One region of the Micromonospora sp. WMMD1128 genome, then DNA from elsewhere that is predicted to be linked to it. Evidence: riboswitches for the same ligand, from Rfam matches in the RefSeq annotation. Region 1 holds a riboswitch; each other region holds the start of a gene.
The links. A riboswitch is a leader RNA that binds a small molecule or an ion and turns the genes downstream of it on or off. The one in region 1 is predicted to bind cyclic di-AMP.

Region 1 (7,047 bases):
GGTCGAACGTTCCTACGGCGCCGGTTCGCCAAGATCTATCCGAACCACGTGGTGACGTTCGTGGCGGCGCTGGCCGTGGCGGCCTGGTTCGCCGACCCGGTCCTGCCGTGGGCCGCGATCGGCAACCTCTTCCTGGTCCAGGCGTGGATCCCGCTCAACGGCTACTTCTACAGCGTCAACAACGTGAGCTGGTCGCTCTCCTGCGAGCTGGCGTTCTACCTGTGCCTGCCGCTCGTGGTGCCGTGGCTGCGCCGGGCGCGTACCGGTGTGCTGGCGGCCGTGCTCGTCGCCGCGCCGCTGCTGATCCTGGCGCTCTGGCCGGGCCAGCACCTGGTGCCCGAGGAACAGCGGTGGTGGTTCACCCAGATCTTCCCGGTCACCCGCTCCTTCGAGTTCTGGATGGGCGCCGCCGCCGCCGAGCTGATGCGCCGCAACCGCTGGCGCGGCCCGAACCTGACGGTGGCGAGCGCGCTCTTCGTGACCACCTGGGTGGTCGCCGCGCTGTGGATCCGGGCCGAGTTCTGGGCGGCGCTGCTCGCCGTGGCGTACCTGCTGGTCATCACCGCCGCGGCGGACGCCGACGTGCGGGGCCGGCGGACCCCGTGGCGGTCCCGCCCGATGGTCTGGCTCGGCGAGGTCTCGTTCGCGTTCTACCTCGTGCACGTGCTGGTCATGGTGACCATCCTGCGGCTCACCGGCGACTGGGGCACCGGGCTGCCCGGGTGGCGGGGCCCGCTCGCGGTGCTCGGCTTCCTGCTGCTCACCCTGGCGCTCGCCGCCGCCCTGCACCGTTGGGTGGAGGTGCCGATGATGCGCCTCCTCGGCCCGTCGCGCCGGGCCCGCGCCGCCACCGCCCCGGCCGTGCCCGCACCCCGGCCGGCCGCCGACGACGCCGACCGCCCGATCGAGTACGCCGAGTCGCGCCGACCCGACTGACCGGTCCACGCTGATCGGTGGCGTTGCGACACGCCGGGTGACGGTGCGTGGTGGTGGGATCGCGGGTAATTTGTACCCGTGCTTCCGATCGCGCTCACCTGTCCCGTGTGGTGGGTGGCGCGCTGGGCCGCACGCATGCTTGCCAGCCTGGCCGTGGTCGTCGCCTTCTCGTTCGGCGCCGCCACGCTGCCGGCTGCCGCTTCGTTGCCGGCGCCGGGCGGCTCGGTTGGCCCGGTCGCCGGCTCGACGTTCCGCGCCGACGCCGGCTCGACGTTCCGCGGCGATGCCGGCTCGACGTTCCGCGGCGATGCCGGCTCGACGTTCCGCGGCGATGCCGGCTCGCGGGTGGCGCACGACGCCGCCACCGAGCGGCAGACCGTCGCCACCGGCGTCCCGGAGCCTGAGCCGGAGGGCGACGCCGTCCGCCCCGCCGGTCGGCACCCGGTCCCGGCGGGTCCGCCGCCGGCACCGGCCGGCCCGCGGGCCCCGCCCGCGCACTGACCCGCCGCGGGCCCGCCCCCGCCGCCCACCCGAACCTCACCCGCACCCGCCCTCGGCGGCCCGGCCGCGTCCGGATCCCGGTCGCGCCCCCCCGCCCCGACCGGCCGTGCGGAATTCCCCGTCACCGTCTCCCGTGAGGTGCCCGCCGATGTCACAGACCGTTCTCCTCAACTTCCTCACCGCGGTCCCCGAGGCCGCCGCCATCTGGTCGGCCCTGACCGTGCTCGCCCTCGTCCTGCTCACCGTCCTGGTCGCCCGCCCCGAACGAGACGCCGTGACCGAGGCCGAACCCGACCCGGCAGACGTCGAGGCACTGCACCGGGCCGACCTGACCCGGTACGCCGACGAGGTGGCGGTGGCCGCCGCCGGAGCCGCCCAGACCGCCAGGCGTCGCCGCGAGCGGTGGCTGGCCGCCCAGGACGAGGCGGAGCGCGCCTGGGCGGCGTACGACGAGGCGGACTCGGCCGCCCGCCGCCTGGCCGGCACCGCCGCCCTGCCCGAACCACATACGCCTCGCACCCCGTCCGAGTACGCGGCGCGGGAACGCTGGCTCCGTCACGCCGCGATGGCGGCGCACTGGCGGGGCGACCTGACCGCCCGCCAGCTCGCCGACGTGCTGGCCGGCCGCAACGGGTGGGACCCCTGCCACCACCCGGCGACGCAGGAGATCGTGCTGGCCCGGACGGTCCGTGACGGCCGCCGAGCCGCCTGGGAGACGGCCGCCGAGCGGGAACGGCTGGCGTGGCGGGACACCGAACTGGCCGCCGAGTCGGCCCGGACGCTCGCCGCCGAGGCGTACGCCGCCGCGACGGCGCTTCGGCCCGCGCCGGCGTTCCGGGCCGCGCCGGCGACCCGTGTCCCGGTGCCCGCCCCGGTGCGCAGCGCCCGCTGGCGTCCGGCCCGCGTCGGCTGAGCGGCGGTGTGGGGTCGGGCGGCGGTCCCGGGTCGGGCGGCGGTCCCGGGTCGAGTGGCTGCCTCGGCTCAGTGGCTGCCTCGGCTGAGTGGCTGCCTCGGCTGAGTGGCTGCCTCGGCTGAGTGGCTGCCTCGGCCGAATCGTTACCGAACGCGGTGAGCCGGGTCACCGGCCCGGTGTGCCGTCCGAGCCGATGTCCTGCTTCGCGGCCGGAGTCCGTTTTTCCTCCCGCCGGACGTCCGGTTTCCGCCGGCCGGCGTCGTCGAAGCCCCTTGTCCCATTGAGTCACGTCAGTGATCGGCTGCACCGAAATTGTAGTCGCCAAGCACGTTTCCGCAGGTGGGAGCGCTTGGCATGTGTCGTACCCATCGGTAGTGTCGGCGCGTCCGGTGCGGTTGTCGATCGCCGATGGCGTCGCCGTGCCGACCCGCCTAATCGTGCATACGAACCGGGGACCCACAGCAACACCGGGGTGAATCCGCGGAGCCCACGGCCCGCGGTAGGGCGTACTTCCCGCCCGAATCCGTCAGCTAACCCGGTCGGCGGCCACGGAAGGAGCTACCTCCTCGTGTCAACCAACCCCCGATCGTCCCCCCGCCTCCACGGCCTGCGGGGGCCGGCGCGCGCCTGAGGCGACGCGTACCCGACCCCTGATCCGCCCGGCGTCCCGGGCCATCACCCGCGGCCGTCCAGCCCGTCAGCGCGCGTGAGTCCCTCCGCGCGTAGGGCCGGCGTGTGCCGCCCACCCCCGTGGAGGAATCCGTGAAGCACCACCTGAAGCGTCAACTGCGGCGGCTCGCGACCGAGCGCCCGTACCAGATCATCGCCGGTTCGGCGGCGGCCCTCGTGCTGGCCGGTGGCGCCGGCGCCACCCTGACCGCCACCGACGGCGCCCCGGCTCAGCGGGACACCGCCGCCGTGGCGGACCTCGGCTCCCGCCTCAACGACGCCGCGACCCGGAGCGAGGCCAGGGTCGCCGTCCCGTCGCCCAGCGCCTCGCCGAGCGCGTCGCCCAAGCCCTCTCCCACGGCCTCGCCCGTGGCGAAGGTCGCGGCCAAGTCCGCCGACCCGGACACCACGCCGAAGGCCAAGCCGAAGCCACCGTCGAGCAAGGTGCTCGACTACGACTACCAGGCCCAGACCACCTACTACTACTGCGGTCCGGCCGCCGTGCGGAACGCGCTCAGCGCCGCCGGCATCGAGCGCAGCCAGGACACGCTGGCCGTCGCGCTCGGCACCACCGAGATGGGCACCAACTCGGCCGAGGACACCACCCGGGTGCTCAACCAGCAGGTCAAGGGCGACCCGTACCGGACCCGCATGATCGCCGGCGCAGCCACCCCCGGCCAGGTCGACCGGCTCCGGGCCGACGTCGTCAACGCGGTCAGCAACGGCCGGGCGGTCGTCTCGAACATCGTCGGCGACGCCACCGACACGAACGGCGGCTGGCACTCGTTCCCGGGCGGCCACTATGTCGCCGTGATCGGCTACAAGAACGACGGCCGGACGGTACGCATCGCCGACTCGGCCGACCCGTCGCTGCCGTCGTACTGGGTCGCCACGGCCGACCTGGCGAACTGGATGGCCACGCGAGGTTACTCCGCCTGACCTTTTCGGGTACGCGTGAAGGCCGGCACCCCGTTGTTGCGGGTGCCGGCCTTCAGCGTTGTTCGTCAGCTGTTCCAGTGCTTGGTGACGAGGTCGGTGGCCTGGTTCTCCCACTGGGCGTAGGCGTCGGGGTAGGCGCTCACCTGGACGGTCTGGGCGGCCTCGGTCAGGGGCATGTCCTGCCAGCCGTCGACCTGCTTCAAGCCCTTGAGGAAGGCCAGGGTGGAGTATTCGGGGTCGGTGATCTGCTCGGGGGTGCCCCAGCCGGAGGAGGGGCGCTGCTGGAACAGGCCGAGGGAGTCGTGGTCGTTGGTGTCGCCGAGGTGGCCCAGGTTCTCCAGCTTGGATTCCTGGAGGCTGGTGGCGATGGAGATGACCGCCGCCCGCTCGGGCAGGCCCGCCTTCTTCGTCGCGGCGATGATCGCCTTGACGTTGGCGGTCTGCTCGCCGTTGAGCGTGATCGTCGACTGCTTGCCCTCGGCCTGCGCCACGGCCGCGGCGGCGGCGGGCTTGGCGGCGGTGGTGTGGGTGGGGGTGTCGGCGTGAGCGGCGATCGGACCGGCGAACACACCACCGGTGAACGCCAGACCAGCGATACCCAGGACGCTCTTGCGCAGGATCGTGTTCATCAGGGGGCTCCATTCCGGGGGTCGACACACGCACCGTGGGAGGGTGGCGCGCGGGCGAGCACCGTCAGGCGCTCACAGCGTTTCGGGGGGATCCGACGTGGTCCGCGGGGCCAGGGCCGCATCGCGGGTGGGCCGGAGTGACTGTGTAACGACCGGCTGCCCACCGTCATTCCCGGGGGCCGGGTCGGCCGCGCCGCGACGGGCGCTGGCCTTGCTCGATCGTTCACCGGGTTACAACGCCCGCACCCCCGCGACGATTCCGCCGCCAGAGTGCCACCCACCACCCCCGAACCGGACACCCCACCCAACCGCAACACCCGACGACACATGGCAACCGGATTCCACACGCCGTCAACACCCCCAAGCCCACTAACGGGGAACGCCCACGGGTGCCTCAACACGCCCGAGACGTCCATAGCGTTCCACCCGCGCGCCGTTCAGGCGACGACTGGAACGCTATGGCCGTCTCAACGCGCCCGAGACGTCCATAGCGTTCCACCCACGCTCCACCCGCGCCACGACTGGAACGCTGTGGACGTCTCAGCGCGCCCGAGACGTCCATAGCGTTCCACCCACGCTCCACCCGCGCCACGACTGGAACGCTGTGGACGTCTCAGCGCGCCCGAGAGGGCCATAGCGTTCCACCCGCGCGCCGTTCAGGCGACGACTGGAACGCTACGGACGCCTCAGCACGCCCGAGACGGCCAAGCGTTCCACCCGCGCTCCGCCCCGGGCCACGAGTGGAGTGCGCGACCGTCGGACCGGAGTCGGTCATAGGTGCGCCCCGGCACCGGCGGGGTGACGCGCAGGGTGGGCGTCCAGCCGGCGTCGCCGCCGAGGCCCGGGCACGATGCGTCGCGCGCGCGTGACGTCGGTGTCCGCTCTCGCGCACCGTGTCCGTCCGGTGGCAGACTGCGCCGTATGGGCGATGCGAGGGGGACCCGTCACCTGGTGCTCCTACACGGCATGGGGGCCACCGGCGAGGTGTGGTTGCCGTGGGCGCCACTGCTGGAGCGTCACTGGCCAGGACGCTGGCTCGCCCCCGACCTGGCTGGACACGGCTGGTCGCCGCCGCTGCCCCCGAGGGCTGCCACAGGCGGGGCCGCCCTTGCGTCGGGAGACGCCGACGGGGTCGCGGCCGTGCCTGGTGTCGCCGCCGCGTCGGGAGGCGCCGATGGGGTCGCGACCGCGCTCGGTGTCGCCGCCGCGTCGGGAGACGCCGATGAGGTCGCTGCCGCGCCCGGGGCCGTCGATGAGGGCGCCACCGTGACCGGGTACTCCTTCGCGGCCCTGGCTCAGCGCGTCGTGGACGGGTTCGGGGCGGTCCGGCTCGGCCCGAACGACCGGCTGGTGCTGCTCGGGCACTCGCTCGGTGGCGTGGTGGCGCTGGCGCTGGCCGCGCGCCGGCGGGGCCTGCCGGTGGACGCGGTGGTCGGCCTCGGCATCAAGGTGGCCTGGTCGCCGGCCGAGCTGGCGAAGGCGGAGGAGTTGGCCGCCCGGCCGGTGACCTGGTTCGCCACCCGTGACGAGGCGGCCCGTCGTTACCTGCGGGTGTCCGGGCTCGCCGGGCTGTTCGCTCCGGACCATCCGGTGGTCGACGCGGGACTACGCCGGGGCGACGGGCGCTGGCGGTTGGCCATGGATCCGGCCGCGTTCGCGGTGGGGGCGCCTCGGCTGCCGGCCCTGCTCGCCGCCGTCGACGTGCCGGTGCTGCTGGCCCGGGGCGAGCGGGACCCGATGGTGACCGACGCGCAGCTCAAGGAGTTGGGCGTTCCGGTGGCCACGCTGCCGGGGCTGGGCCACAACGCGCACGTCGAGGATCCCGCGGCGGTGCTCGCGCTGCTCGACCCGTACCTCTAGGACCGGTTCGGGGGGACCGACCGGCCTACGGCGTGCGCGGCGCCGGGACGGCGAAGTCCGGCTCCAGCTCGCGCCGGGCGGCGGTGAGGAACGCCTCGGCGTAGCCGTCGGTGGGGAAGTCGCCCAGGTAGCGGGTCCGGGCGGCCCAGCGGTCGGCCGCCTTCGGGTCGGTGTCCAGCAGCGCGGTGAGCACCTCGTCCACGTTGGACATGTCGCGGCGCAGCACGTAGCCGGAGCCGGCGAGGGGGAACCGCTCGACGAAGTGTGCGCCGTCGGCGCCGGTGTCGGTGACCGCGTACGGCTTGCCGGAGTAGAGCCAGTCGGAGATGACCCCGGAGACGTCGGAGACAAGCGCGTCGGCGCGGTTGACGCACTCGGTGAGCGTCAGCTCCCGGGTGGCTGCCGCGCCCCACAGGTGCGGCCGGCCGGTCCTCGCCCGGTCGGCGGCGAGCAGTTCGGTGAGCCGGGCGAGCTGCCGGGCCGAGGCCGGGTTCCGGTCGGTGTAGGGGTGGGCGCGCAGGATCACCGCCGCCCCGCGGTCGAGCAGCCGGCGGATCAGCGTCTCGGCCACCGGCAGCGAGCAGTAGTTGGCGTCGGCGT
Region 2 (7,047 bases), 3.0 Mb from region 1:
CAACGCGGCGCAGCGCCACGCCGGCCGGCTCTGGGCGGCGTTCGCGCTGCTCACCGTGCTGATGCTGGTCGAGGCGGTGGCCGCCTTCACGACCGGCTCGCTCGCGCTGCTCTCCGACGCCGGGCACATGTTCACCGACGTGCTCGGCATCGGCATGGCGCTCGCCGCGATCACCGCCACCCGGCGTGCCCGGACCGACCCGCAGCGCACATTCGGGCTCTACCGGCTCGAGGTGCTCGCCGCGCTCGCGAACGCGGTGCTGCTCGGCGCCGTCGCGGTCTACGTCCTGGTCGAGGCGGTACGCCGGTTCGGCGAGCCGCCCGAGGTGCTCGCCGGGCCGATGCTCGTGGTGGCCGTGCTCGGGCTGCTGGCCAACATCGCCGCCTTCGCGCTGCTGCGAGCCGGCGCACAGGAGAGCATCAACCTGCGCGGGGCATACCTGGAGGTGCTGGGCGACCTGCTGGGCTCGCTCGGGGTGATCGGCGCGGCGATCGTCATCGCGTTCACCGACTGGTGGTGGGCCGACCCGGTGGTCGCGGTGGCGATCGGCCTGTTCATCCTGCCGCGCACCTGGCGGCTCGGCCGGGCCGCGGTACGCATCCTGGTGCAGGCCGCGCCGGAGCACCTCCAGGTGACCGCGGTGCACGACCGGCTGGCCGCCGTGCCCGGCGTGGCGGAGGTGCACGACCTGCACGTGTGGACACTCACCTCGGGGATGGACGTCGCCTCGGCGCACCTGACCACCGACCCGCGCGCCGAGGTCGCCACCGTGCTCGCCGCCGCCCGGGCCGCGCTGCACGAGGACTTCTCGATCGATCACGCCACGTTGCAGATCGAACCCGGAGCGTCCGCCGGCGGCTGCGGCCCGACCGAGTGGTAATTAGAACAAACTTAAATCTGGGTGGCTATTGTTGACAATTGCCGGTTTTGCCCGGTATTCGGCTCCGGCTGGTGGAGCCGGGTCCGGGCCGCGCCGGTAGGCTCGATCGCGGCCAACCCACGGGCGTCACTCCGGCGCCGGTGGAGCGGCCATCGCCTAATCGCCCGTGGGGCGAGCCGGGGAACCACGTACGTGGGGTGCATCCGCGTCAGCGGTAGGGATCTTCCGTCCCGAACCCGTCAGCTAACCCGGTCGGCGGTTGACGGAAGGACACGTGAATGCCCACAGTGGCACCTGTACGACGGACGGCCGCCCGGTTGGCGGCCCTGCTCGTCGCGACGCTGGCCCTCGGCGTCGCGACCGTGCCGGTCTCCCCCGCCACGGCGGCGCCGACCGGCCGGCTCGCCGCCGCACCCGGCGACGACGACGAGGGCGGCACACCGACCCTGCGCGCCCAGCTCGACGCCGCGAGCAAGGGCTGGCTGGAGGCCAAGGCCGCGCTGAACAACTCGGTCAACCGGCAGAAACAGCTCAACGACCGGCTCACCACGATCGGCGCGGAACTGACCGAACGCGACGCCAAGGTCGGCGAGATCGCCGGGGTGGCGTACCGCACCGGCCGGATGGGCACCGCCGCGGCGCTGCTCGCCAGCAACAGCCCGGAAGGTTTCATGGACCGGGCCGCGGCCCTGGAGACCGTCGCCGCGCACGAGGACCGGACCCTGCGCGAGCTGATCGCCACCCGGGACGAGGCGGTCCGCACCCGCGCCGCGCTCACCGTCGAGATCAGCGAGCAGCGCAAGCAGGTCGCGGTGATGGCCAAGCGCAAGGAGCAGGCCGAACGGGCGTTGGAGGTGGCCAACCGCAAGCCGCCGGCGAGCGCCGGCAGCAGTGGCGGCGGCAGCAGCGCCCGAGGCTCGTCCTCGGCCAACGCGAAGCCGGCCAAGCGCAACTCCGACGGCTCGTGGCCGGCGGAGTCGTGCAGCGTCAACGACCCGACGCCGGCCAGCGGCTGCATCACCCCGCGCACGCTGCACGCGCTGCAACAGGCCAAGGCGGCCGGCTTCACCAGGTACGTCTCCTGCCACCGACCCAGCGGCTCGGGTGAACACCCGAAGGGGCGGGCCTGCGACTTCGCGGCCCAGAAGAACGGCTTCGGCGGCGTCGCCAGCGGCGGCGACAAGACGTACGGCAACAACCTGTCCGCGTACTTCATCCGCAACGCCGACCGGCTCGCCGTGCTCTACGTGATCTGGTTCAAGGAGATCTGGCTGCCCAGCAGCGGCTGGAAGTCCTACAGCGGGGGCAACGGCGACCCGTCCAGCGACCACACCAACCACGTGCACCTGTCGGTCTACTGAGCACTACGCTCCCCGACGTACACCGGGTGTCGCCGCGTGGCCCACGACGTGGGCCACGCGGCGGTCGACGATCGACGCATGGGACGACTCTCCCCCGCCGGCCGTAAGGCGCTGCTCACCGCGCACCTGGTCACCTCGCTGGGCTGGCTCGGCACCGACCTGGGGCTGCTCGCGCTCGGCGTGGCCGGGCTGCGCGGCGCCGACCCGGAGGTGGTGTACCCGGCGGCGGCACTGCTCGCCACCTGGCTGTTCGCGCCGCTGAGCGTGGCGGTCTGGTTGGTCGGCACCGCCAGCGCGCTGCTCACCCCGTGGGGTCTGCTGCGCTGGCGCTGGGTGCTGGTGAAGTTCGCGCTCACCACCGTGATGCTCGGCCTGGTGCTGCTCCTGCTCACTCCCCGGATCCGGCACCTCGGCGCGCTCGCCGGGGCCGCCGACACCCACCTGCGGGTGGATCTGGTGGTGCCGCCGGCCGTCTCGACCACGCTGCTCCTGGTCGCCACCGTGCTGTCCACGTACAAGCCGTGGGGTCGGCTGCGCCGCAGCGGCTGAGTCGCCACGTCAGGCCGGTCGACCCTCCAGGGTCGCGCCGAGACGGGCGGCGAGACCCAGGTGGGCGGCCCGGGCCTGCCGGAACGCGTAGCCGAACAGCGGTGCCGGTGCGGTGAGGGTGATCTCCACGTCGATCCGCACCACGCCGTCGGTCTCGTCGCGCATCCGGGTGTGGTTGCGCACCGTCGTCGCCGGCTGTTGCCGGGCCACGGTGACCACCTCGTCCTCGTTGGCGATCAACACGTCCGCCTGGTAGGTCACCGGGAAGTGCAGCGGGCCGAGCTCCAACCGGTCGGTGATCGCGTAGCTCGCCAGCGCGCCCGGCCGGGGCGGCAACTGCCGGACCCGGACGATCAACGGATGCAGCTCGCCCTGCCGGCTCAGGTCGCCGAGCAGGGCCACCGCGTCCGCCCGGCTGCACCGGGCCTGCACGGTGTAGCTGAAGCTGTCGCTGCTCTGCAACCCGCCCCCCTCGCCGTCATGGGTCCGGACGATCGTCCCGTACCGGGGCCGGGCTGGCAACGGGTCGAAGGTCCCCGACCGGCGAGGGCCGAGTGGAGTCAACGCGACGCGCCGACGTGGGGTGGGCCGGTGACGGTCAGGCGCCGGGGAGCACCTCGGGCGCCTCGTCGGCGAACCAGGGCTCGGGCGCGCCGAAGAGGCCCAGCAGGCCGGTCACCCAGAGCTGCCGGTGCACGAACCGGCTCGGCTCGGTGACCACGAGCTTGACGCCGCTGACCTCGCACGTCTGGAAGCCGGCGACCATGGCGCTGATGCCGACGGAGTCGATGAACGTGACGAGCCGCATGTTGAGCTCGATCCGTGCGGGGCGGCCCTTGGCCAGCACCTCGGCGATCGACTCCCGCACCTCGTATGCGGTGTCGACATCGATCTCCCCACGGGGCGCGATCTGGACAACCCCACCCGGACGCATCGACTTCACGATCGACAGGCTCACGCGAGCACCTCCACTCGCCCCTTCGGGCGCCTCATCAGTACGCGGGCCGCGACCGAGAGTATTCCTCCAACGGCCCCGGTCGCCACCCCCGGGGATGAGCAATTTGCGGACTGGGCACACCTGGGCGAACCCAATCCGGACTTACGGGTTCCGATTTCCCCTTCGACGCGGACCGCGATCGGCCGAACGACAGGTCCGAGTCGGCCGATCCGCTGACCCAGGGTAGCGGGCGCAGGCACGTCGCGACCAACACCCGCCCGCTCGGCGCGTTCACCCGCTTCGTCCCGTTCCGCCCCCGCTTCCCACCTCCCGGTACCCGCCGTCCGCATCTCGGGAGCCCGGAGATCTTGGTACGGAATCGCCCCTCCGGGGGCGGCTTAATACCAAGATCCAGCCGCGTGGGGTTTGGCGGAGGGCTTCCCGGGGCACTGCGCGTGGGAGTGAACCGTGACGCGCCGGATGAACGCCGGAGTCCGAAGTGGCCGTCGGGCTTCGGCACCCGAGGAGGTAGAACGATGTTCGGATCCAGCCTGATGGACCGCCGCAGCAAGCCCGAGCGGGTCGCCGACCAGGCGTGGCAGCACCTGCTCACTGCCGTCGGCGCCGCCGGTGACAGCGTGCGGGACGCCGCCCTCTCCGCCCGCCGCAACTCCTCCGGCCTGGCCGACGACGCCACCGACCTGGTCGGCTCCGCCGCCGACGAGGCACGCCGCCGGGCCGGCCTCGCCTTCGACGCGCTCGCCGGACGCCGGCCCGCGCTGCCGTGGACGTTGCTGATCGCGGCGGCCCTGACCGGCGCCGCCATCGGCTGGGCCGCCGGCACGGCCGCCCGGGCGGCCGGCAGCCGGGGACGCGACGCCGACGAGATCGAGTTCGTGGACGTCGACCGGCCGAACTCCCCGGCCGGCCTGGACGGCTGACCGCACCTCGTCCCGCACGCGGCAGCCGTCCTCGGTCACGGCTCCGGTCACGAAAGCGATGGCCGCCCCCGGTACTCCGGGGGCGGCCACCTGTGTGATCGGCAGTCGCGGTCAGCGGGCCGCGCAGGACACCGTCGGCGCCCGGTTGCCGCCGGTGACGGTGCCGGTGAAGCCGACCGTGGTCGATCCGCCGACGGCGAGGTTGCCGTTCCAGCCGGCGTCGGTCACCGTCACCGCCGAGCCGGTCTGGGTGTGCGACCCGCCCCAGAGCTGGCTGATCCGCTGGCCGTCCGGGAAGGTCCAGGTGAGCGTCCACCCGGCGATCGGCGTGGTGCCGGAGTTGCGCACCGCCACCTCCCCCTGGAAACCACCCGGCCAGGTGTTCGTCATCGTGTAGGTGGCCGCGCAGCCGCGCCCGGTCGACGTGGGGGTCGGCGTCGGGCTGGCCGAGGTCGGCGTGGGCGTGGGACTCGGCGACGTGGGCGTCGGGGTCGGACTCGGCGACGTCGGGGTCGGCGTCGGGCTGGCCGAGGTCGGCGTCGGCGAGGGCGTGCCGCCGAGCCGGTCCGCCACCAGCACGCCCCGGCCGTTGGTGCCCAGGTAGACCCGCCCGTAGACGCGCGGGTCGCCGGTGAGCGCCTCGCCCGCGTTGCCGTACTGGTGCTGGTCGTCGTTGATCCGCACCCAGGTCGCGCCCGCGTCGTCGGAGCGGTACACGCCGTGCGTGCCGTCGACCGTGCCGATGGTGAACAACGCCGGGTACGTCTTCCCCGGGGCTGCCTTCCCGAAGCCGACGTTCACCGCCGTGGACACGGCGGACGTCTTCGTGAAACTCGCGCCGGAGTTGGTGGAGTGCCAGAGACCACCCTCGCCGGCCAGCCAGATGTCGCCCTCGACCCCGGGCAGCGCCTTGAACTTGACCCCGGTGGTGGGCAGGCCGGTCGCCGCGGTGGCGGTGAAGGCCGCCCCGCCGTTGGTGCTGACGTAGAACTTCCCGCCGCTGAACCCGTAGAACTTGTTCGGGTTGACCCGGTCCGACTCGACCGTGGCGTTGGCCGGGATGCCGGTGGCGGCGGTCCACGAGTTGCCGAAGCCGACCGAGCGGACGACCTGCTGGCCGGCGTCGCCCGGCGACCAGACGAACTGACTGCCGTCGGCGGACGCGGCCACCGTGCCGCCGTTGTTGATCCCACCCGGCTCGGTGCCCTGGAACCAGTTCGCGCCACCGTCGGTGGAGAACGCCACGTGGCTGTCGTTGGGTCGGTCGGAGTCGGTGAAGTTGCCGGCCCGGACCATGATCGCCGGCTTGGTCTCGGCGTAGTCGAGGCTCGTGGTGCTGGTGAAGACCGGCTGGGTGAACATCATCGACGGCACCGCGCCCAGGTCGGTGTGGCGGAAGCCGCCGATGTCGCCGAGCCCGCTGATCAGGGGCGCCCCGGTGGGCGGGCTGATCAGGTCGAGCGCGGCGGTCTCCTCCAGCCCCTTGACCATCGGCGTGATGGTGAAGGTGCCGCCGGTGTCCCACTTGGTCAGGCCGGTGGTGCCGTAGATCGTCGCGCCGGTGCCGTACATCATCCGGTCGCTGTCGAACGGGTCGATCTCCAGCGACTCGTTCATCCAACCCAGTTTCGGGGTCTCCTCCGGCGGCGCCGGGTTGGCGCCGAACGTCAGCCACGGCACCGAGCTGACGTCCATGGCGTACTTCTTGCTGCGGTTCGGATAGCTGGTGAAGTCCCAGATCCGGGTCCAGGTCGCGCCGCCGTCGGTGCTGCGCCAGAAGATCGCGTCCGGCCACCAGGAGATCTGGGTGGCGACCATCAGCGTGTTCGGGTGCTGGCGGTCGATGGTCAGCCCGGAGTAGCCGAAGTAGGCGTCACCGCTCGACGCCGGGACCGGGCTGATCTGCGTCCAGGCGCCGGTGGCCCGGTTGAACTTCCACACGTCGCCCTTGCCGCCGTCGTACGGGCCGCCGGTGTCGCTGGTGGCGATGTAGAGGTAGCCGCCGACCGGGTCCACCACGCCCTTGTGCGCCAGGTAGCCGGTGGGCTGACCGGGGATCCGCTCCCAGGTCACGCCGGCGTCGGTGCTGCGGTAGACCGGGTTCTGCTTGTCCGCCACCCCGACGTAGATGGTCTTCGTGGCGGTGCCGGCCGTACCCGTGCTCTTGTCGAAGCTGACCCAGGTCAGGCCCTGGTTCTGGCTCTGGTAGCCGGTGCTGTCGTTCGGGTCGGCCCGGTAGTTGCCCACGTTCGGGAACGCGGTGACCTTGGCCCAGGTCGCCCCGTAGTCGGTGCTGCGCCACAGGCCGTTGCCGCCCTCGGCGCCGTAGTAGAGGACGCTGTTGCGGTTCGGGTCGACCGCCAGCCGCTCCCCCATGCC
Region 3 (7,047 bases), 2.1 Mb from region 1:
ACAGCTTCAGCGGAAGCAGTTCAGGCACCTGTTGCGACAACTCGGAACCCGCATCCTCGACCTCCTGCAACCCGTGATTGTGTTCGGCGGATTGATTATCATCCTGGTTCTGAATATTCCATGGATGAAGCCTGTCCTCGACCGCGTCGACCTCAAAGATACGAGCGGCTTGACGCAAACGTTGATCTTTGCCACCCTAGGCGCCGTGTTTCTGGAGGTGCGCTCCATAGCACAGCGCGTCGAAGACAATTCTTCCGAACAGAAGCATCTCGCCGACCCGTTAGATGTTTACGCGATACTTATCGATCGCATCAGGTCGATCAAGCGGCCGGAGGAGAAGTGTCTGGATGTGCTTGGCATGTCGCTCTACACCGCGTGGCCAAGTATCGGGTTCTGGCTGAACAGGACCGAGTTGCAAGATTGGAAGATACGCATGGCGGCGGTCGTGGAGAGCGACGCGGGTGGCCTGTTCCCGACGGAGTGGGTCGATGAGGGACGCAACAACCTCACGCAGATCTACGACATGCAGCAATCTCCCGCTCTCGCGCGCCGCCGCATCACGCTTGAGCCGTACGGCTACAACTTCGTACCGGTAGTGCACGGCTTTCGGCTAGGCAATGGCGACTTGTTCTACTCCCTACTGGGATGGGGCCCGGACGGTCGCATCAGTCGAGACAAGTATTCTTACGAATACTTGCCATCGGAAGACAGATCACCCTCGGCCGAGTCCATCCGGGATGTCTTTGACTCATGGTTTGTCCGCGCATGCAGGGACCGCTGGCCGAGGCCCTCATGAGCAATGCCGTAGCCGTTGCCGCCGTCAACTCGGTCGCTCGTCCCCGGAGGGCCACGCCTCCACCCGGGCCTACGTCGGACACGGCAAGCGCAAGAAGTGACCGGAACGAGTGAGGCCCAGGCCGGGAACAAACCCTGACCTGGGCCCTACTTGTGGAGCGGGTGACGGGAATCGAACCCGCACTGTCAGCTTGGGAAGCTGATGTTCTGCCATTGAACTACACCCGCAGGCGGCACCACTGTACCTGAGGTCACCGCCCCCGTGCACCCAGGTACCCCCGCGTCGCCACCACCTCGCCGAACTGGAGTGGATCAAGAACGCCCGGTGCGGACCGGCCGGGGATGTTGCATGCCGGCAACATATGGCCGTTCTCAAATGCGTCGATGGGATGTAACGTCTGCCCCACGTTTCCGACCCGACGTGACACACCCCCGGTCACGTCGTCAGAAAGAGGTGGGCCCATGGGACTTCGTCCCAACCTGCTGACCCGGCGTACCGCCGGTGTCGCGACGTCGACCCTCGCGCTGCTGCTCAGCACCGCGGCCGTCGGCGTCGTCCCCGCTGCTTCGGCCTTCTCGGCCGCCCCGGTCGGCGGCTGCGCCGAGCCGGCCGACAGCCACGCCAACGCCCGCGTCGCCAAGGGCGGCAACGTCAAGCTCGACCCCAACGAGCTGACCGCGCAGCAGGTACGCGAGCGCGAGGCCGACCTCGCCGCCGCACAACGCGCACGCGCCAACTTCCGCACCGGCGCCGTCGCCCCGCTGGCGACCGTGACCATCCCGGTCGTCGTGCACGTGATCCAGGAGAACAGCACCCGGGCCGGCGGCAACATCACCGACTCGATGATCAACCAGCAGATCAGCGTGCTCAACCAGGCGTACGCGGGCTCGACCGGCGGCGCGGCCACCGCGTTCTCCTTCTCACTCACGAAGATCAACCGCGTGACCAACACGTCGTGGTACCCGATCGTGCAGGGCTCCTCGGCCGAGCGCTCGATGAAGACCTCGCTGCGCCAGGGCGGCAAGAACACGCTCAACATCTACCTGGGCGAGCTGAGCGACAGCCTGCTCGGCTGGGCGACCTTCCCGAAGCGGACGCTCGACAAGATGGACGGCGTCGTCGTGCTCAACGAGTCGCTGCCCGGCGGCACCGCGACCAACTACAACCAGGGCGACACCGGCACCCACGAGATCGGCCACTGGCTGAACCTCTACCACACCTTCCAGGGCGGCTGCTCCGGCTCGGGCGACGGCGTCTCCGACACCCCGGCCGAGGCGTCCCCCGCCTACCAGTGCCCGACCGGCCGGGACACCTGCTCCGCGACCGGCAAGGACCCGATCACCAACTTCATGGACTACACCTACGACTCCTGCATGTACCAGTTCACCGCCGGCCAGGCGAGCCGCATGCTCACCGCGTGGAACGCGTACCGCGCGGCCTGACCTCACCCCACCACGCACCGACGCCGGCCCCGTCCTCGGACAGGGCCGGCGTCGGTCGTTTTGCGGACCGCTCGGACGCCGGAAGGGCACCTCGGCCCGCGGATCCGGTCGGCGCAGCCGGATGTGACCGCCGGCCGGAGCCGACCGGATGAGATCAGGCGGCCGGGCGACGGGTGTCGAAGCCGTGCCGGCCGCGCCGGCCCTCCGGGGCGAGCGGCCCCTCACGGAGAGCCGGCGTGGCCCGCCGCGGATCGAGCGGCTCGTGACCGAGAGCCGGCGCGGAGCCGCGCGGGTCGAGCCAGAGCCGCATCTCCGGCCGGCCGGTGCCGGGGCGGGCAGCCGGGTCGCGCCGGGTCAGCATCGCCACGTCGACGGAGAACTCGAACAGTTTCCAGTCGCCGAGCGGCGCCGCCCGGCCGACCCGGGCCAGCCGGGCCACCGTGCCCGGATCGGTCACCGGGTGGGCGCGGCCCGCGACGTACGCCTCGTCGTCGCTCTCCTCCGGCGGGAACGAGTGCAGCGCGTAGCGGCCGTCGCGTTCGAGGTCGCGGCGCTTGGGCGAGTCGATGACGAAGCACCACAGCCCGTCGTCGGTGATCAGTGGGGAGACCGGGTGCACGCGGGGCCCGCCGTCGGCGCGGACCGTGGCGAGATAGCCGAAGCCCGGCCCGTACTGCTGGATCAGAAGGCGGATCTCGGCGGCGAGTCGGGGCTCGTCGGCGGCGAATTCGGACCAGGAAGCCATGCCGACATTCTATCGAACACTTGTACGACAGCGCAGTCCGACACGCAGGTCACCCGCATCGGTCGCTATGGTGTTCCGATGCTGCTCTCCGACCGCGACCTGGTCTCCGAGATCAAGGCGGGCACGCTCGCGCTGGAGCCCTTCGAGCCCACACTGGTGCAGCCGTCCAGCATCGACGTACGCCTCGACCGGCTGTTCCGGGTCTTCAACAACCACCTCTACACGCACATCGACCCGTCGACGCAGCAGGACGACCTGACATCGATGGTGGAGGTGCCGGAGGGGCAGGCGTTCGTGCTGCACCCGGGTGAGTTCGTGCTCGCCTCCACGCTCGAGGTGATCTCGTTGGGCGAGCAGCTCGCCGGCCGATTGGAGGGCAAGTCCAGCCTGGGCCGGCTCGGCCTGCTGACGCACTCCACCGCCGGGTTCATCGACCCGGGCTTCTCCGGTCACATCACGCTGGAGCTGTCGAACGTGGCGAATCTGCCGATCACGCTCTGGCCGGGCATGAAGATCGGCCAGCTCTGCATCTTCCGGCTCTCCTCGCCGGCCGAGCACCCGTACGGCTCGGCCGTCTACGGGTCGCGTTACCAGGGTCAGCGCGGCCCGACGCCGAGCCGGTCGTGGCAGAGCTGGCGCACCTGGCCGACGCGCTGACGCCAGCCGATCGTGGTTGTTAAGAGGGGCCCCCGCCTATACCGAATGCGTTAAGCGGGGGCCCCTCCTTACACCTCAGGTGGGGCGGCCGTAGCTGTTGATGTCGCCGTCGTCCACGCGCTTCATGGTGATGGGCTTGCCGGACTGGGAGGCGTGCACCACCCAGCCGTCGCCGACGTACATCCCCACGTGGTGCAGGTCGGCGTAGTAGAAGACCAGGTCACCGGCGCGCAACTCGGCGCGGCTGACCCGCTTCGTGACGTTGTGCTGCTGGCGGGCGTTGTGCGGCAGCGAGACACCGGCCTTGGCCCAGGCGGCCATGGTCAGGCCCGAGCAGTCGAAGTGGTCCGGGCCGGCGGCGCCCCAGACATAGATCTTGCCGATCTGGGCGCAGGCGAACTTGACCGCCACCCCGGCCGCGCCACCCGGGTATCCGGCCGGGCAGGGCGCCGGGCGCAGCTTGCCACCGCCACCGTTTCCGTACACCTTGAGCCGCAGCTTCTGGAGCTTGGCGATCTCGGCGTCGATCTGCTTCTTCTTCGCCGCGAGCTGGGCCTCGGTACGGCTCAGGTCGGCGACCATCTCGTCCAGCGGCTTCTTCTTCGCCGCCAGCTCATCGCGCAGCTCGGCGATGGTGCGCACCTGCTCCTGCTGGTGGCGCGCGAAGCGGTCGAGCAGCTCCAGGCCACTCATCAGCTCGCCCGGCGAGCGGCTGCCCAGCAGGGCGTTGACGGTCGAGAGGTTGTCGCCCTTGTACGCGTCGGCGGCGAGCCCGCCGACCTGGCCGAGCGCGGCGTCCACGCGGGCCTGGAGCGGGGCGATCCGCCGACCGAGCGCGTCGGCCTGCTTGCGTCGCAGCGCGAGCTGCTCGCGTACGGCGTTGACCTGCTCGATGACGGGTTCGAGCTTGTTCCAGTCGCGGTCGATCCGGGCTTCGATCTCGGCGACCGAGGGTTCGGCGTGGGCCGCCGTCGCGCCTCCGGTCAGGACGACCGCGGCGCCGACCAGGGCGGCGAGTGTAGTGGTGAAGCGGGACCAGCGGGAACGCGGCGCGACGGCGGACCGGTCGATCGACCGGCTCGACGACGGCCGCGGGGCATGGTGTGCCACCGGGCGTCGGTACTCCTTCTTCCTGACCGCCTACCGGGTTAGCTGACGGGTTCGGGCGGGAAGGGGGACGCCCTACCGCAGTGGCTGCGGATTCACCCCAGGTACCTGGGTCCCCGATTCGCCCGGAGGCGACTCGGCGGTGTCGGACCGTCACCGGCCGGGTTGGACGGTGAACGTACGGGCCGACAATTGGCCAGAGTAGGGATCCCCGTTATCGATCCGCAACCCGAACGGCCGTGACACTCCGTACGGAATGGGCAACCCCGGACACGAGTGAAGCTTTTTTTCACATCAGATTATCCGGCGGAAAGGTATTGACCGTCACGGGTGCGCGGAGTGAGGGTGGGGACGCAGTGACCCCCATCCCTGTCCAGGAGGTTCGATGCACCTCTCGCCCCCGCCGTCGGCCGGACGGATGCTGCTCGCCGCCGCCGTGGCGACAGCCACCGCGCTGGCGACCACCGGCCCGGTGACCGCCGCGCCACCGAACACCCTATCCAGCAACGACGACAGGCAGAAGCAGTACGCCGCCGCGGCGGCCGAGTACGGCGTGCCGCAGAACGTGCTGCTCGGCGTCTCCTACCTGGAGTCCCGCTGGGACGCCCACCCGGGGCAGCCCAGCACCAGCGGCGGCTACGGCCCGATGCACCTCACCGACGCCGCGCACGTCCTCGCCTCGCCCCGCAGCGCGCACGTCGACGAGGACGAGGACCCGCGCGGCGACGACTCCCGCCCGCTCACCCTCGACCCGGCCACGACCGCCGCACCGGCCCGGGAGAAGCCGCTGCCCACGGCCTCGCTCCAGACGCTCGACGCCGCCGCGACGCTCACCGGCCTCGACGCGCAGAAGCTGCGCACCGATCCGGCCGCGAACATCCGTGGTGGCGCGGCGCTGCTCGCCGCGTACCAGAAGGCACTGGGTGGGCCGGTCGGTGCCGGCACCGACGCGGCGGCCTGGTACGGCGCGGTGGCCCGCTACTCCGGCGCGGACACCTCGGACGCGGCGGCGGCCTTCGCCGACGAGGTCTACGACCAGCTCGGCCAGGGCGCGACCCGGACCACCGACGACGGGCAGCGGGTCACCATGGCCGCCACCGCCGCCCGGCCGGACCGCGGGGTGCTCAGCCGGCTCGGGCTGCGCCACGCGCAGCGGCCGGACGGGCTGGAGTGCCCGGTGCGGCTGGCCTGCGAGTGGATCCCCGCACCGTACGAGCAGCTCAGCGCGGACCCGGGCGACTACGGCAACCACGACCTGGGCAACCGGCCGAAGCAGCAGAAGATCGAATACATCGTCATCCACGACACCGAGGGCTACTTCGACCCCAGCGTCGACCTGGTGAAGCGCGCCGACTACCTCGGCTGGCACTACACGCTGCGCTCGGCGGACGGCTACGTCGCCCAGCACATCAAGGCCAAGGACGTCGGCTGGCACGCCGGCAACTGGTACGTCAACGCCAAGTCCATCGGCCTGGAGCACGAGGGCTTCGCCGGAAACGGCGCCTGGTACACCGAGGCGATGTACCGCAGCTCGGCCAAGCTGGTCCGCTACCTGGCGCAGAAGTTCGGCATCCCGCTGGACCGGCAGCACATCATCGGTCACGACAACGTGCCCGGCATCACCGCCGCGGCGGTCGGCGGCATGCACTGGGACCCGGGCCCCTACTGGGACTGGTCGCACTACTTCGACCTGATGAAGGCACCGTTCCGGACCCTCGGCACCGCGCGTACCGGCCTGGTCACCATCGACCCGGACGTCACCACCAACCGGCCGGCGTTCGTCGGCTGCAACCAGCAGCCGCCGGGCGTCCCGACGCCCACCCCGCCGGCCGAGCCCTGCCCGTCGCACGGCTCCTCGGCGGTGCTCCTGCGGACCGCGCCGAGCGCGGACGCCCCGCTCGTCAACGACCTCGGGCTGCGCCCGGACGGCACACCGGACACGATGTACATCTCCGACCACGGCGCCCGCGCCTCGGCCGGACAGACGTACGCGGTGGCCGGCCGGCAGGGTGACTGGACGGCAATCTGGTATCTCGGCCAGAAGGCGTGGTTCCACAACCCCACCAAGGCGCCCACGGCCAAGTGGTCCACCGGCTTCGTGGTGACGCCACGGCCCGGCCGGGCCACCGTCCCGGTGTACGGCCGCGCCTACCCGGAGCAGGCCGCCTACCCGGACACCATCCCGTACCAGGCCATCTCCCCGCTCCAGTACACGTTCGCGGCCGGCCAGCGGTACGCCGTCGGCGGCGTGCTGCCGGGCGAGTACTACCGGGCGGTCTCGTTCGACGGCTCGGCCCCCG
Region 4 (7,047 bases), 1.4 Mb from region 1:
GGTCGGTGGCGACTTCGTGCTCGCGACCGACTCCGCCGGCAACCTGAAGTACGCCTCCGTCGCGCAGCAGCGCCCCATCGGCGCCCTCGCCACCACCCCCAAGCTGACCTCGGCCGCCGCCGTCAAGACGGCACGTGCCCAGCTCAAGACCGTCAGCGCGGTCGAGGGCAGCACGCTCGTCGTCTACACGCTCGGCGCCAAGCCGGCGCTGGCCTGGGAGACCACGGTGCGCGGCACCGGCGCCGACGGGCCGAGCCGACTCACCGTCGACGTCGACGCCCACACCGGCGCCGTCCTGGGCACCCTGGAGCACGTCGTGAACGGCACCGGCACCGGCGCCTGGAACGGGCCGAGCCCGCTCACCCTGAACACCACCAAGTCGGGCAGCACCTACACCATGAAGGACCCGAGCGTCACCAACCTCAGCTGCCAGGACGCCGCGAACAACAGCACGTTCAGCGGCACCGACGACGCCTGGGGCAACGGCACCGCCACCAACAAGGAGACCGGCTGCGTCGACGCGTTGTTCAGCGCGCAGACCGAGCACAAGATGCTCAGCCAGTGGCTGGGCCGCAACGGCGCCGACGGCAACGGCGGCTACTGGCCGATCCGGGTCGGCCTGAACGACCAGAACGCCTACTACGACGGTTCCCAGGTCCAGATCGGCAAGAACACCGCCGGCCAGTGGATCGGCTCGCTCGACGTGGTGGCCCACGAGATCGGCCACGGCATCGACGACCACACCCCGGGCGGTATCTCCCGCGGCGGCACCCAGGAGTTCGTGGCGGACACGTTCGGCGCGGCCACCGAGTGGTTCGCCAACGAGCCGTCCAGCTACGACGCGCCGGACTTCCTGGTCGGCGAAAAGATCAACCTGGTCGGCTCCGGCCCGATCCGCAACATGTACAACCCGTCGGCGCTGGGCGACCCGAACTGCTACTCCAGCAGCGTGCCCTCCGGCGAGGTGCACGCCTCCGCCGGACCGGGCAACCACTGGTTCTACCTGCTGGCCAACGGCAACAGCCCGACCAACGGGCAGCCCAGCAGCTCGACCTGCAACGGCGGCAGCGTGACCGGCCTGGGCATCCAGAAGGCCATCAAGATCATGTATAACGCGATGCTGCTGAAGACCTCGTCCTCGTCGTACCTGAAGTACCGCACCTGGACGCTGCAGGCGGCGAAGAACCTCTACCCGAGCGGCTGCACCGAGTTCAACACGGTCAAGGCCGCCTGGGACGCGGTGAGCGTGCCGGCGCAGTCGGGCGACCCGACCTGCTCCGGCGGCGGCACGCCGTCCCCGACCGCCACCTCCACCCCGCCGTCGGGCGGCTGCTCCGGCAACAAGCTCGCCAATCCCGGCTTCGAGTCGGGCAGCGCGAACTGGAGCGCCACGTCCGGCGTCATCACCACCGACAGCGGCCAGGCCTCCCACAGCGGCTCGTACAAGGCGTGGCTCGACGGCTACGGCTCCTCGCACACCGACACGCTCAGCCAGTCGGTGACCATCCCGTCCGGGTGCCGGGCGACGCTGAGCTTCTGGCTGCACATCGACAGCGCGGAGTCGACCAGCACCACCGCCTACGACAAGCTGACCGTCAAGGCCGGCAGCACCACGCTCGCCACCTACTCCAACCTGAACAAGGCCACCGGCTACGTGCAGCGGTCCTTCGACGTCTCGTCGCTGGCCGGCACCACGGCGACCATCTCGTTCAGCGGCGTGGAGGACGCCTCGCTCCAGACGTCCTTCGTCGTCGACGACACCGCGGTCACGCTGAGCTGACCGCGACGCGGAACGGCCGGTCGTCGTCCTCCTCGACGGCCGGCCGTTCCGTATCCCCGGCTCCCGGCTCCCGGCTCCCGGCTCCCGGCTCCCGGCTCCCGGCTCCCGGCTCCCGGCTCCCGGCTCCCGGCTCCCGGCTTCGAGATCTTGGTACGAAACGGCCCCTATGGGGGCACTTTCCTACCAAGATCTCTGCCGTTCCCGCTATTCGGAAGGTCAATCCCAGTAAGCAGACCAGGGAAGGCGCGTTCGCCGACGCCGGCGCTTTGCCGGAGCACCGGGCGAGCAGTCGGACGCGGCGCGGCCGGTGCCGCATGGGCCGGCCGGGTGGACGGACCTGGTCAGGCGGGGCGGGCGGCGCGGGACGCGACGGCGCGGTCTCGCCGGATGCGCGCGGCCACCTCGTGCATCGCGCGGCTGAACAGCTCCGCCTGGTCGGGCAGGCCGCCGAGCCGGGCGGCGAGCGCGTCGGTGTCCGCCCGGGCCGAGGCGCTGACCTGCGCGTCCAACTCGGTCAGCGCGGCGTTGACGGCGACGACGAGGTGTCCGCAGAGGACGTCAAGCGGCTCGTCGGCCAGCGCCGGGTCGACGGCGACGGAGTCCAACCGGCCACCCTGGACGGCGACCGCGCGCACCCGGCCGCCGGCCGCCGTGCCCTCGGCCCGGAGCAGCTCGCCCGGCTCGCCGTCGGCGTGCACGGTGGCCCGGGACCGCATCGCGGCCAGCGCCTGCTGGGTGCGGGTCAGCAGCTCGTCGAGGCTCGCGGCGGCCGAGAACGCATCGTTGGTCATATCCGCGCTTTCTTCACGTCCTAGCCAAGCCTCGTGACCATAGCAACCGTCGACGTCGGAACCTCGTCACCCGCCGTACCGGACCGGCCGCCGACGCCGCACGCAGGACGTACGCCGGCCGTTCCCGGCGTGTCGCGCGACGGCGAACGCCCGGCCGGACGGCCCGGCCGGGCGTTCGCATCGCTCGTGGGCGCGACGCGGTCCCCAGGATCGCGACGCGACACGACTCAGGATCAGCGCAGGCGCAGCCGCTGACCCGGGAAGATCAGGCCGGGGTCCGCGCCGACCACGGCCCGGTTATCCGCGTACAGCGCACGCCAGCCCCCGTCGACGTGCTGGGTCGCGGCGATCTCGGAGAGGGTGTCCCCGGGCCGCACCAGGTAGGTGCCCGCGACCGGCGCGCTGCTGGAGCGCTTCGGCGCGGACGCCTTCTTCGGCGCCGACGCCCTCTGCGAGGAGGTGGCCTTCTTCGCGGACGTGGTCGAGCCGGACTCCTTGGCGGCGTACTTCTTCGTCGACCCGCCCTTCTTGCCGCAGACCGGCCAGGCGCCGATGCCCTGCCCGCGCAGGACCTTCTCGGCGACGGCGATCTGCTCGGAGCGGCTGGCCAGGTCGGCCCGGTCGGCGTACTTCTGGCCGCCGTAGCCGTTCCAGGTGCTCCGGGAGAACTGGAGCCCGCCGTAGTAGCCGTTGCCGGTGTTGATGTGCCAGTTGCCGCCCGACTCGCACTGCGCGACGGCGTCCCAGTTCACGCTCGCGGCGCTGGCCGGCGCGGCCGGCCCGAGCAGTGCCGCGGCGCCGGTGGCGGCGCCGGCGACGATCGCGCCGACAGCGGTCCGGCGGGCCGTGGCGCGGTGGACCACGCTCCGGCGGTGCCGGGCTGAGTATGCAGTTGACATGTGGATTCCTCCACGCCGACGAGGTGAGCTGTCGGGTTCGGGCCGAGGAGCCCGGCCGCCGGTGGCGGCTTCACCCCGAGGTGACGTGCACCGTGGAACCTGTGGGTCCCCCGCTCCCGCCCGAGTTTCGGTTCCGCCGGGCCGGCGGCGGGATTAGGCGTTACCGGCCCGTGGTGTCCGCGTCTGCGAACGGAACCGACGCTAGGGACGAATATCCGCGATTGCCCACTTCTTGTGACGTTCTTCACCCAGCCGGGCGATCGGGCCAGGCGAGCGCGGTGGGGGCGGAATCGGTCGCGCCGCACGGGATCGGTGCCGGGTACACGGCCGTCCGGCCCGACGACGGAGCTACCGTGGGCGGGACCGGGCAAGATCACGCGAGGAGCGGGGCGGATGACCGAACACGGACACGAGCTGACCTTCGGCGGCTTCCTCACCCCCGCCGCCGGGCACCCCGAGCAGGTGGTGGCGCTGGCGACGCTCTGCGAGCAGGCCGGGCTGGACCTGGTCACGTTCCAGGACCACCCGTACCAGCCCGGCTTCCTGGACACGTGGACGCTGATGTCGTACGTGGCCGCCGCCACCGACCGGATCGGCCTGGCCGGCAACGTGCTCAACCTGCCGCTGCGTCAGCCGGTGGTGCTGGCCCGCAGCGTGGCCAGCCTGGACCTGCTCACCGGTGGCCGGATCGAACTCGGGCTGGGCGCGGGCGCGTTCTGGGACGCCATCGAGGCGACCGGCGGCCGGCGGCTCTCCCCCGGCGCGGCGGTCGACGCGCTCGACGAGGCGATCACCGTGATCCGCGAGGTCTGGGACACCGGCCGGCGCGGCATGATCCGGGTGGCCGGCGAGCACTACCGCGTGGTCGGCGCGAAACGCGGGCCGGCCCCGGCGCACCCGGTGGGCATCTGGGTCGGCGCGTACAAGCCGCGCATGCTGCGGCTGGTGGGGCGCGCCGCAGACGGCTGGCTGCCGTCGCTGGCGTACCTGCCGAAAGGGCCGGACGACCTGCCGGCGCTCAACACGCTCGTCGACGACGGCGCGCGGGCCGCAGGCCGGGACCCGGGCGCGATCCGCCGGATGCTCAACGTCACCGGCACGTTCGCCCGCTCGTCCACCGGCTTCCTCGCCGGCCCGCCGGAACAGTGGGTGGAGGAGCTGGCCGGGCTGACGCTGGAACACGGCATCACCACCTTCATCCTCGGCAGCGACGAGCCGCGCGCGATCCAACTCTTCGCCCAGGAGGTGGCGCCGGCCGTCCGGGAGCTGGTCGCCGCCGAGCGCACCACGCCGGGCAGCGGCGCCCGCGCGGTCGCCGAGGAGCAGGCCGCCACCGGCTTCCCGACCGCGCTCGCGGTCACCCCCACCCCGGATCCGGGGGTACGCCTGAGCGCGCGCCGCCTCTGGGACGAGGCGGACCGGCCGAGCGCCCCACCGGCGCCGGCCGGACACGTCTACCCGGCCCGTGCGCAGGCCGCCGGGCAGCACCTGGTGGACGTGCACGACCACCTGCGCCAGGAGCTGGCCCAGGTGCGTGACCTGCTGGCACAGGTCACGCGTGGCACGGTCTCGCCGGGCGGGGCGCGGGCCGCGTTGAACGAGATGACGATGCGGCAGAACAACTGGACGCTCGGCGCGTACTGCGCCGCGTACTGCACGGTGGTGACCCAGCACCACGGCCTGGAGGACGCCTCGATCTTCCCGCACCTGCGCCGCTCCGACGCGGGCCTGGCACCGGTGCTGGACCGCCTCGAGGAGGAACACGTGGTGATCCACGGGGTGGTGGAGAGCGTCGACCGGGCGTTGGTGGAGCTGATCGGCTCGCCCGGCGACTTCACCGCGTTGCAGGAGGCGGTGGACCTGCTCACCGACACGCTGCTGTCGCACCTGTCGTACGAGGAGCACCAGATCGTCGAGCCGCTGGCCCGCCACGGCTTCTTCCCCGGCCAGCTATGAAGGCGGGGGCCCCGCTTAACGCCTGCGGTATAGGAAGGGGCCCCGCTTAACAGTTCTGATCCACCTCCCCCGGCTCGCCCGGCAGAGGTGTTAACCGGGGCCCCTTCCTATCGCGTAGGCGATAAAAAGGGGCCCCGCCTTGCACCTACAGGTTGCGGGCGAGACGGTCGGCGAGGACGCGGGTGAAGCGGGCCGGGTCGGTCAGCTCGCCTCCCTCGGCCAGCAGCGCCATGCCGTACAGCAGCTCGGCGGTCTCGGTCAGCGCGGCGCTGTCGCCGCCCTCGCCGTGGGCCTTGCGCAGCCCGGTGACGAGCGGGTGGGTCGGGTTCAGCTCCAGGATCCGCTTGACCCGCGGCACCTCCTGCCCCATCGCCCGGTACATCTTCTCCAGCGTCGGCGTCATGTCGTGCGCGTCGCCCACCACGCAGGCCGGTGACGTGGTCAGCCGGGTGGACAGGCGGACCTCCTTGACGCTGTCGGCGAGCGCGCCGCCGAGGAAGGTGAGCAGGTCGGCGTACTCCTGCCGTTCGGCCTCGGCCTTCTCCTTCTCCTCCTCGGTCTCCAGGTCGACCTGGCCCTTGGCCACCGAGCGCAGCGTCTTGCCGTCGTACGCGCCGACCCGCTCGACCCACACCTCGTCCACCGGGTCGGTGAGGATCAGCACCTCGTAGCCCTTGGCCCGGAACGCCTCCAGGTGCGGCGAGTTCTCGATGGTGGCCCGGTTGTCGCCGGTGGCGTAGTAGATCTCGGTCTGCCCGTCCTTCATCCGCTCGACGTAGTCGCGCAGCGTGGTCGGCTCGGCCGGGTCGTGGGTGGAGGCGGCGCGGACCAGGTCCAGCAGCGCGTCGGTGTTGTCCGGATCCTCCAGCAGACCTTCCTTGACCACCGGCCCGAACTCGGTCCAGAACGTGCGGTACGACTCGGCCGACATGTCCTTGAGCGTGCCGAGCACCTTCTTGACCAGCCGCCGGCGCACCGCGCGGATCTGCCGGTCCTGCTGGAGGATCTCCCGGGAGATGTTCAGCGACAGGTCGTGCGCGTCCACCACGCCCTTGACGAAGCGCAGGTAGTTGGGGATCAGCGCCTCGCAGTCGTCCATGATGAACACGCGCTTGACGTAGAGCTGCACGCCGCGGCGGCCCTGCGGGGAGAACAGGTCGAGCGGGGCGTGCGAGGGCAGGAAGAGCAGCGCCTCGTACTCGAAGGTGCCCTCGCCGCGCATGTGGATGGTTTCGAGGGGGTCGGCCCAGTCGTGCGCGACGTGCCGGTAGAACTCCTTGTACTCGGCCTCGTCGACCTCGTCCCGCGAGCGCGCCCAGAGCGCCTTCATCGAGTTGAGCGTCTGCTCCTCGCGGGTGGTCTCGCCGTCCTCGCCGGGCTTCTCCACGGTCATTCGGATCGGCCAGGAGATGAAGTCGGAGTAGCGCTTGACGATCTCCCGGATCGTCCACTCGGCGGTGTAGTCGTGCAGGTTGTCCTCGGCGTCGACGGGCTTGAGGTGCAGGGTGACCGAGGTGCCCTGCGGCGCGTCCCCGACCTCCTCGATCGAGTAGGTGCCTTCGCCGCTGGACTCCCACCGGGTGGCGGTGGTCTGCCCGGCGCGGCGGGTCAGCAGGGTCAC

Region 2: it holds a riboswitch for cyclic di-AMP, as region 1 does, so the genes downstream of both, O7602_RS06155 (hypothetical protein) here and O7602_RS18800 (C39 family peptidase) in region 1, are expected to answer to the same signal.
Region 3: it holds a riboswitch for cyclic di-AMP, as region 1 does, so the genes downstream of both, O7602_RS28725 (C40 family peptidase) here and O7602_RS18800 (C39 family peptidase) in region 1, are expected to answer to the same signal.
Region 4: it holds a riboswitch for cyclic di-AMP, as region 1 does, so the genes downstream of both, O7602_RS13030 (transglycosylase family protein) here and O7602_RS18800 (C39 family peptidase) in region 1, are expected to answer to the same signal.

The regions. Positions count from the first base shown of each region.
Region 1 covers NZ_CP114902.1:4,216,708-4,223,754, reverse strand. Annotated here, with positions in the region: gene O7602_RS18815 (acyltransferase) at 1-936, shown strand, start outside; gene O7602_RS18810 (hypothetical protein) at 1,015-1,437, shown strand; gene O7602_RS18805 (hypothetical protein) at 1,586-2,350, shown strand; cyclic di-AMP (ydaO/yuaA leader) riboswitch at 2,769-2,910, shown strand; gene O7602_RS18800 (C39 family peptidase) at 3,113-3,958, shown strand; gene O7602_RS18795 (hypothetical protein) at 4,024-4,587, opposite strand; gene O7602_RS18790 (alpha/beta fold hydrolase) at 5,509-6,447, shown strand; gene O7602_RS18785 (CDP-glycerol glycerophosphotransferase family protein) at 6,473-7,047, opposite strand, start outside.
Region 2 covers NZ_CP114902.1:1,256,471-1,263,517, reverse strand. Annotated here, with positions in the region: gene O7602_RS06160 (cation diffusion facilitator family transporter) at 1-880, shown strand, start outside; cyclic di-AMP (ydaO/yuaA leader) riboswitch at 1,024-1,154, shown strand; gene O7602_RS06155 (hypothetical protein) at 1,159-2,241, shown strand; gene O7602_RS06150 (hypothetical protein) at 2,320-2,790, shown strand; gene O7602_RS06145 (SRPBCC family protein) at 2,800-3,252, opposite strand; gene O7602_RS06140 (STAS domain-containing protein) at 3,389-3,748, opposite strand; gene O7602_RS06135 (hypothetical protein) at 4,264-4,668, shown strand; gene O7602_RS06130 (cellulose binding domain-containing protein) at 4,780-7,047, opposite strand, start outside.
Region 3 covers NZ_CP114902.1:6,322,075-6,329,121, forward strand. Annotated here, with positions in the region: gene O7602_RS28700 (hypothetical protein) at 1-796, shown strand, start outside; tRNA gene O7602_RS28705 (tRNA-Gly) at 950-1,023, opposite strand; gene O7602_RS28710 (zinc metalloprotease) at 1,258-2,238, shown strand; gene O7602_RS28715 (pyridoxamine 5'-phosphate oxidase family protein) at 2,393-2,983, opposite strand; gene dcd (dCTP deaminase) at 3,062-3,640, shown strand; gene O7602_RS28725 (C40 family peptidase) at 3,716-4,750, opposite strand; cyclic di-AMP (ydaO/yuaA leader) riboswitch at 4,764-4,899, opposite strand; gene O7602_RS28730 (peptidoglycan recognition family protein) at 5,133-7,047, shown strand, end outside.
Region 4 covers NZ_CP114902.1:2,846,009-2,853,055, reverse strand. Annotated here, with positions in the region: gene O7602_RS13040 (M4 family metallopeptidase) at 1-1,780, shown strand, start outside; gene O7602_RS13035 (YbaB/EbfC family nucleoid-associated protein) at 2,122-2,571, opposite strand; gene O7602_RS13030 (transglycosylase family protein) at 2,805-3,470, opposite strand; cyclic di-AMP (ydaO/yuaA leader) riboswitch at 3,469-3,613, opposite strand; gene O7602_RS13025 (LLM class flavin-dependent oxidoreductase) at 3,864-5,426, shown strand; gene htpG (molecular chaperone HtpG) at 5,572-7,047, opposite strand, start outside.